DNA from 4 places in the Vibrio diabolicus genome. Region 2 is predicted to be linked to each of the others. Evidence: predicted binding sites of a transcription regulator. Region 2 holds the regulator's gene; each other region holds the start of a gene.
What was found. Region 2 encodes PurR, which represses purine synthesis genes. Its sites were predicted from a motif close to TNANGNAAACGTTTNCNTNA; they were not measured.

Region 1 (2,210 bases), 980 kb from region 2:
GTTTTCGCGTAACAACCACCTTCGAAGTTGAAGACGCCGTCATCATCCCAACCGTGCTCATCATCACCAATTAACGCACGTTTAGGATCAGTCGATAGTGTGGTTTTACCCGTACCAGAGAGACCAAAGAATACCGCTACGTCGCCGTCTTTGCCCATGTTAGCGCTACAGTGCATTGATGCGATGTCTTTTAGAGGAAGGAAGTAGTTCATCATTGCGAACATGCCTTTCTTCATCTCACCGCCGTACCAAGTACCACCGATAAGTTGCATGCGCTCGGTTAGGTTAAATACGGTGAAGTTTTCTGAGTTCAGACCTTGCTCTTCCCATTTTGGGTTAGTGCATTTTGCGCCATTCATTACCACGAAGTCTGGTTCAAATGTTGCCAATTCTTCTTCCGTTGGGCGGATAAACATGTTTTTAACGAAGTGCGCTTGCCATGCGACCTCCGTGATAACACGAATGCTCAAACGCGTATCTGGGTTTGCACCACAGTAACCGTCAACAACAAACAAGCGTTTGTTAGAAAGCTGGTTTGTGACCAGTTCTTTCAGCTCGTCCCACACTTCTGGAGTGATTGGTTTGTTGTCATTTTTTACTTGATCAGACGTCCACCACATATGCTCTTCTGTCGTAGCGTCTTTGACGATGTATTTATCTTTTGGTGAGCGACCAGTAAAGATGCCAGTGTCAACGGCAACCGCACCTAGTTCAGTAACCACGCCACGCTCATAACCTGTTAGGTCTTCACGCGTTTCTTCCTCAAACAACATTTCGTAGCTAGGGTTGCGAATAACCTCTTTAACGTTATGCAGTCCGTGCTTGGTTAGATCAAGTGTTGCAGCCTTAGTATGTTCCATAACGGTCATAGGTGCTCCTTATAAGGATTTTTGTAGGGATTTTGTAAGAATGTTTTAATTTTAATCTGCTCACCATGCTAGCAACGGGGCGGGGAGAAAACAGGGAGATAGCTCAAAATTTATCCATGATTTCAATAAGGTTTTAGGTAACCCGTCACATATTGGTGGGAATAGTTTATCGTGCACGCAATCCTTTGCGCTAGGGCAAAATCATTATTAATTGTTTAAAATTAAGCAGTTGTTTTATTACGCTTGAAGCGAGGCATTACGAGGGGTTGATCACAAAAATGCCAGCATTAAGCTGGCATTTTGTAGGGTAAATTACGTGCTTGATAAGCTATGTAAATTAATGCAGTGTTTTCTTGTCCGCAGAAGCTTGTGCATACAGCTCGGTGACTTCTGCTTCGTCGAACGTATAGGTCGTGCCACAGTAATCACAATGTAAAGAAACGGATCCTACTTCAGCCAAAATGTCATAAATTTCAGCTTTCTCAACGGTGATGATAGCGGCACCACTACGATCACGAGAACAGCCACAATGGAATTCGACAGGTTGCGGTTCGTAAAGGCGCACTTTGTCTTGGTTATATAGGCGGTATAGTAGTTCGTTAGCTTCTAGACCAAATAGCTCTTCATCTTTTACCGTGTCAGTCAGTTGCTCTAGATGCTCGAAATCATCTGGTGAACCAGTGCCATCAGGGATTACTTGAATCAACATACCTGCTGCGTGGGCTTTACCTTCATGCTCGCCCGTGCGGATCCATAGACGCGTTTTTAGCTGCTCTGAGTTTGCAAAGTAGCCTTCTAGTACGTCGGCTAGAGTATCACCTTCTAATCCAACGACACCTTGGTAACGCTCACCGTTTTTCGGTTCGATAGTGATAACGAGGTAACCTTTGCCCATGAGATCGTGGAGGCTTGCATCATCGGCAATATCGCCTTCCCAGCGAGCCACGCCACGAACGCGTTGCTTGTGGTCACCGTTGATAACGGCAAGAGATACAGGGCCGTCGCCTTGTAGCTGAATGGTGATTGAGCCTTCGAACTTAAGAGTGGCAGTTAAAAGAGTGGTTGAAACGAGTAGCTCACCCAGCAGTTTCTCTATTGCTGCCGGATATTCCTTGCTGGAGATAACACGTTGGTACGCTTCATCCAATTGTACCAACTCGCCACGTACTGAAAGATCTTCGAATAGGTAGCGGTTTAAAACATTATTTGCCATGGAGTGCTTTCCTCGTTGGTAATTCCGGCTTTTATTGGTGTTTGAACTTAATGATGTCTCTGCGCTGCTTTTTATCTGGGCGGCGTTCTGGACTTGGGTTGTGGGCATTAAGCTTACGTTGAGTCGCG
Region 2 (2,210 bases):
TCTCGGCAACATGATTATCCGCTCAAACGAACTTGAGCAAGAAAAACACATGGAAGAAGCCTTCGTTAAACAAAACGACTTTATCCAGCAACAGTTGATGTCTTGGTTACCTCAGTTTGCAGACAAATGTAAACAATTCGACGAATTTGGGTTCTACTCGAACGTCGCGAAACTATTAGTTGCATTTTGTAAACTAGACAGCGCTTACCTTCTTGGGGAATAATTGCCGCCTATTTTTTTAAGGAGCCCGCCTATCGGGCTTCCTGTATACCTGAAATAACTGAATGTAAGTAAGTTGGGTATATTATTCGTTTGCCTTAACTTAGCTCAAAGACGCTTGGTTATTTAGCAGTCAAAATGTGACTTCAAATACACAAATCTCTTGCTGAAAACATTGCTAGTCAGTCCACATAGGGCTAAAATGTGAGCGCAAACGATTAAATATGATTTATATGTAAACCGCTGAAATATAGCGGTTTTTGTGTTTTTTAACAGGTTGATGGCAATTTCTCATCAGATAGAAAAAAGATAAAATTCATCGACCGATGCTGCTACGTACCCTTTTGTCGTGCTTGGACCAACCGCTGCCGAAACACTTAGCGCCAACCTTAGATTGCTGGGTGTAAAACCATTAGAGCATCAGGTACATCCAACACGACATATTTCAGTAGCTCGATACAGGACACCATTTATGGCCACTATAAAAGACGTTGCTCGCTTAGCCGGCGTTTCCACTACGACAGTTTCGCACGTTATCAATAAAACGCGTTTCGTTGCAGAAGCAACGCAAGAAAAAGTAATGAAAGCCGTGGACGAGTTGAATTACGCGCCAAGTGCGGTTGCACGCAGCCTAAAGTGCAACTCAACTCGTACTATTGGCATGTTAGTAACGCAGTCAACCAACCTATTCTTCTCAGAAGTGATTGACGGGGTTGAGAGCTACTGTTACCGCCAAGGCTACACTCTGATTCTGTGTAATACGGGTGGGATTTACGAAAAACAACGCGATTACATCCGTATGCTGGCTGAAAAACGTGTTGATGGCATCCTAGTGATGTGTTCTGACTTAACCGAAGAGCTTAAAGAGATGCTTGACCGTCATGCCGACATTCCTAAAGTGGTCATGGATTGGGGTCCAGAAAGCTCACAAGCGGACAAGATCATGGATAACTCAGAAGAAGGTGGCTACATCGCAACCAAACATCTGATCGACAATGGCCATACTGATATTGCTTGTCTAAGCGGTCATTTTGAAAAACTTGCTTGCCAAGAGCGCATTGCAGGTTTCCGTCGCGCGATGAGCGAAGCAAACCTAGCTGTAAATGAAGATTGGATCCTTGAAGGTAACTTTGAATGTGATACGGCCGTCTTAGTCGCAGATAAAATTACAGCAATGGACAAACGTCCGACAGCGGTATTCTGTTTTAACGACACAATGGCTTTGGGCTTAATGAGCCGCCTACAACAAAACGGTATCAAAGTTCCTGATGATATTTCAGTGATCGGCTACGACAACATCGAGCTTGCGGAATACTTCTCTCCACCGTTAACCACTATCCACCAACCTAAACGTCGTGTGGGTAAAAATGCGTTCGAGATCCTACTTGAGCGAATCAAAGATAAAGAACACGAAAAGCGAATTTTCGAAATGCAACCTGAGCTTGTAATTCGAAACACCGTGAAGAAAATGAACTAAAATTCGCCAAATATAACGATGTCAAATAAGCGCTCTAAAAGGGCGCTTATTTTTTGTATCTAAATAACTTTTCCCTGACTTAGGTTTGTTAGACAAAAAATCTCGAATCTCTAAGTCTCTGTTTTATATGTAGGTAAATCACACTCGCTCACAACCTCGAGATCATCCCGCCTTATTCTCAAATATGCACAAATATGCGCTTGTCGACACTTTTTATTGAACCAAAATCACACTTTTACGGGTAAAACGTGATGTTAATTCAATATACGAAGTATGCTCATTCTGTCACGCACAGGGCAAACCATTCGAAAGGGTGGGACGCAAAGCCTCCGGCCTGAACCATAGTACTATATGGAAGGTAGCGGGGTTACCGATGGCAAGTGTGCAAGCGATGACTTTACCCTGTAATGACATTGCTTTTGCGCATGTTTGCTACTCTCTCGGACCTGACTTTTGGTGGCGTAATATTAATTACACCGAGATAACAAAACATGGATAAACCGATACTCAAAGA
Region 3 (2,210 bases), on a different replicon from region 2:
ACTGTGTAACTTGATAGCTTTAGCGCGATATCGTCGGCAATAATAGATGAATTTCCATGGGCGATGTTTGCAAACGGGCCTGCGTGAATCAACGTAGGAACACCTTCCAGAGTTTGCATCAGTGTCGGTGCTATGGCCTCTTTTAATGTCACTGCCATTGCTCCTGCAACTTGCAGATCCTCAGTGGTTACCGGGTTTCCGTTCAAATCGTACGCTACGACAATTTTCCCAATACGCTGACGTAAATCTTTCAAATCTTTAGCCAGTGCAATGATAGCCATTAACTCAGACGCGGCAGAAATATCGAACCCTTCGTCGCGTTCGTATCCATTGATGACTTTTCCTGGCTCATTTAGCCCAATTTTGACTTTACGTAGTGCACGATCATTATGGTCCATTACTCGTTTCCAAGTAATGCTTGCCGTATCGATTTTAAGTGCCTTTAATCCAGTACGTGCTTCAAAGGCATCATAGCCTTCGCGTTGTTCATGATACAAGCGAGCATCAAGCGCGGCTGAAGCTAGATTATGCGCCGCCGTCACCGCATGGATGTCACCAGTAAGGTGTAAGTTCAGTTCTTCCATTGGAGCAACTTGGGAATAACCACCGCCAGCAGCACCGCCTTTAATACCGAATACAGGTCCCATAGAAGGTTGTCTAATACATGCGATAACGGATTGTTCAAGCTTAGCTAAACCTTGCGCCAGTCCGACTGTTGTAACGGTTTTTCCTTCGCCAAGTGGGGTAGGAGTGATCGCAGTAACAAGCACAAGCTTACCGTTATCATTCTCTTTTAGCCGCTCCAAACATTTTGGATGGACTTTGGCTTTGTGCTTCCCGTGAGTGTCATATTCTTCGGGTAGTAACCCTACTTTTTCCGCAATAACATCAATAGAAGAAAGTGGTGTGTTTCGACAAATTTCAATATCTGACTGCATGGATAATCCCTAAAGTGACTCGCAGGTAGTGTTGAAAAACAATCTGAGTTGGAGCAAGTATTATTGTTAGGCAAACGTTTGCTCGGTGATAGTACGGTTTCGATTCGGTATGTAAAGAGTTTACTGCTCTATACTGTGCTACATACTAACAAAATCTACTATTTACTGCGCCAGATCAAAACAAAAAGGCCACCAAATGGTGACCTTGATGTATTTTTAGCTTTAAAGCTGTGATCTTAACGATCCCAGTAAGTTTCTTCTAAGCTATCTTCTCGTTCAGGAAGTGCTCGCGATAGGCGAGGAGAGTGTTGCGTCAACACTTCATAGCTTACTCGGTTTGCATATTTACAGATCTGAGAAAGTGATGAGTAAGTCAAACAGCGTACTTCGTGCTTTTCTGAGTTAGGCACTTCTTTTTGATGGAAAGAGTTTGCAGCCATATCATGCAGTAAAGCAGAAAGCGCCGCATCACCTGCGCCGTTGGTGTTCTTAATCTCTAGTGGACCACCTAGGTAAGGACCAATGTAAGAGTATACCTTCATTGGCTTCTCACAATCTCCTTTACGCATCGCACGACTAAATTCGTATTGGTTAAAGGCTTCAATTGAGCCTTCAAGAATGTCGTGTGTGGTTTCTCGTTTTACTTTTTCGTCAGTGTAACCTGCCATGTATAGGCCATTTGGCCCAGCAGTACATAGAACAAGATCGACCCACTCAAGTGCTTTATCAGCAGCCGCAAGCGGTTCTGTCTCGCCTGTTAATGCGGCGCCTTCTTCTTCATTCATTGCAACAACAGATATGTTCTCGCGAATGTACTCTTGCCACCATTGCGCGTTACCTTCGATAACGTACTTTGTGCCTAAAGTCAGTACAACAGGGACATCGTGCTTCTTGGCAAAGTCGATCGCTTTTTGTACCGCTTTCGGCATTGGATCCTCTTCTTTACCGCGCATTAGGTAAGAAGAAACAACCAGAGCTGATGCTTTCTCAAAGATCTCTTCAGGAATGCTTTCCGGAAGTAGTTGGTTCATGTGACCTTCATTGATAGCAAATGTGCGTTCGCCATCTTGAGAAATCAGGGTATAACAACGACCAATAGGACCATCTACCGTTTGTAGGTGGTTGAGGTTCATGCGTGAAGACGTGCGGCAAAGGTAACGGTAAGCAAAAGAACCAACTTGAATGTTCTTGGACATCACGCCGAGCAAAACGGATTTGCTATCCGCCAATACTGAGTAATTGTGGAGCGTGTTGCCAATCGTGTCACCTGGG
Region 4 (2,210 bases), 320 kb from region 2:
AACCGTAGGTCACGGAATAGCGATGAGGCTTGTGGTTCATCGCTAACACGACATTCAGTGCAAACGCGCCCAAAATCGAAAGACCAATTACTTCTGGAGTGACAAAGAAGAATGACGCAAACAGGATGCACGCATCGATTGCCATTTGGCTTTTGCCAACTGAAATGCCAAATTTGTCCTGAATAAATAAACACAGCACGTTAAAGCCACCTAAGCTGGAGCGATGTCGGAACAAGATCAGCATACCGAGTCCCATTAAAAGCCCACCTGCGACGGCACAATAAACTTCATTTACCGATTCGAGCGAGATTAGCAAATAAAGATGATCGGCAAAGATAGAAACCAAAGCGCCAGAAATGGCACTATTAATGGCGAAATGACGGCCGAAGCGTTTCCATGCTAGCAAGTAAAAGGGACTGTTTGCTAAAAAGTACAGCACACCAAACGTAAAAGGTGTAAATTGGCTAATAAGCAGAGCCAATCCTGTCGTCCCCCCTGTTAGGAGGTTTGCGGATTGGAGAAAGAAAACGCCTTGAGCTACCAAAAAGGTACCCGTGAGAATCGCTATCCAGTCTTCTTTTAATGAGTGTTTTTCCATCAATGTTGCAGTCATTAGTGATAAATAAGGCGTGCATAGTAGTAAAAAGATGATCTTTTCGGTAGCTAGAGGGTAAAATTTACGGTAAACCTATGTAATTGCTGTTTTACAGGGTGTAAAGCACAAAATTGACAGGCAGTAGATCGTCGTTATGCAATTGCAATGCGGGCGTGATACAGATTGCTTGCCATCATGAAAAAACTGCATGAGAAAAATTGTAAATTTCTCTTTATGACCCAGATCAAATTATGTAGAATGCGCGCCATTAGGGTGACGAAAACGTTTGCGTAGGGTCATTCAACAGTTTTTTTGCAACTTTCAGTACTAATCTGAGTCAGGAGATACAGATGCTTAAGCGTGATATGAACATCGCAGATTACGATGCGGAACTGTTCGCAGCTATCCAGGAAGAAACTCTTCGCCAGGAAGAACACATTGAACTTATCGCTTCTGAAAACTACACAAGCCCACGTGTAATGGAAGCGCAAGGTTCTCAGCTAACGAACAAATACGCTGAAGGCTACCCAGGCAAGCGTTACTACGGCGGTTGTGAGTACGTAGATAAAGCGGAACAACTTGCTATCGACCGTGCATGCAAACTGTTCGGTTGTGAATACGCGAACGTACAGCCTCACTCAGGTTCTCAAGCAAACAGCGCGGTTTACATGGCGCTTCTTAACCCAGGCGATACAGTTCTAGGCATGAGCCTAGCGCACGGTGGTCACCTGACTCACGGTTCTCCAGTAAACTTCTCTGGTAAGCACTACAACGTTATCCCTTACGGTATCGATGAAGCGGGTCAAATCAACTACGACGAGATGGAACAGCTAGCGCTTGAGCACAAGCCTAAGATGATCATCGGTGGTTTCTCTGCTTACTCGCAAATCGTTGATTGGAAGCGCATGCGTGAAATCGCGGACAAAGTAGATGCTTACCTTTTCGTTGATATGGCGCACGTAGCGGGTCTTATCGCAGCAGGCGAATACCCAACACCTGTTCCACACGCTCACGTGGTAACAACAACGACGCACAAAACACTAGCAGGTCCTCGCGGTGGTCTTATCTTGTCAAATGCTGGCGAAGATATGTACAAGAAATTGAACTCAGCAGTGTTCCCTGGTGGTCAAGGTGGCCCTCTAATGCACGTTATCGCTGGTAAAGCAGTAGCGTTCAAAGAAGCGATGGAGCCAGAGTTCAAAGCTTACCAAGCTCGCGTAGTGAAAAACGCAAAAGCAATGGTTGGTCAATTCCAAGAGCGTGGCTACAAAATCGTATCTAACGGCACAGAAAACCATTTGTTCCTTGTGGACCTGATCGACAAAGACATCACTGGTAAAGACGCAGACGCGGCACTAGGTGCAGCAAACATCACAGTGAACAAAAACTCGGTACCAAATGACCCACGCAGCCCATTCGTAACGTCTGGTATCCGTGTAGGTACGCCAGCGATCACTCGCCGTGGCTTCACTGAAGAAGATGCAAAAGAGCTAGCAAACTGGATGTGTGACGTTCTAGATAACATCGGCAACGAAGAAGTTATCGAAGCGACTAAACAGAAAGTGCTCGAAATTTGTAAGCGTCTACCGGTTTACGCCTAACTGTTCTTCATAGA

Region 1: a site for PurR is predicted at 1,043-1,062, ahead of pckA (phosphoenolpyruvate carboxykinase (ATP)). Genes of this name have one in related genera too.
Region 3: a site for PurR is predicted at 1,005-1,024, ahead of FR741_RS19255 (formate--tetrahydrofolate ligase). Genes of this name have one in related genera too.
Region 4: a site for PurR is predicted at 870-889, ahead of glyA (serine hydroxymethyltransferase). Genes of this name have one in related genera too.

The regions. Positions count from the first base shown of each region.
Region 1 is NZ_CP042451.1:3,122,385-3,124,594, reverse strand. Features, by position in the region: gene pckA (phosphoenolpyruvate carboxykinase (ATP)) at 1-869, opposite strand, end outside; gene hslO (Hsp33 family molecular chaperone HslO) at 1,207-2,082, opposite strand; gene hslR (ribosome-associated heat shock protein Hsp15) at 2,114-2,210, opposite strand, start outside.
Region 2 is NZ_CP042451.1:2,139,729-2,141,938, forward strand. Features, by position in the region: gene torD (molecular chaperone TorD) at 1-223, shown strand, start outside; gene purR (HTH-type transcriptional repressor PurR) at 692-1,696, shown strand; cyclic di-GMP riboswitch class I at 1,982-2,071, shown strand; gene FR741_RS10190 (TfoX/Sxy family DNA transformation protein) at 2,188-2,210, shown strand, end outside.
Region 3 is NZ_CP042452.1:893,166-895,375, forward strand. Features, by position in the region: gene FR741_RS19255 (formate--tetrahydrofolate ligase) at 1-938, opposite strand, end outside; gene FR741_RS19260 (inosine/guanosine kinase) at 1,175-2,210, opposite strand, start outside.
Region 4 is NZ_CP042451.1:2,464,712-2,466,921, reverse strand. Features, by position in the region: gene FR741_RS11765 (YitT family protein) at 1-598, opposite strand, end outside; gene glyA (serine hydroxymethyltransferase) at 946-2,196, shown strand.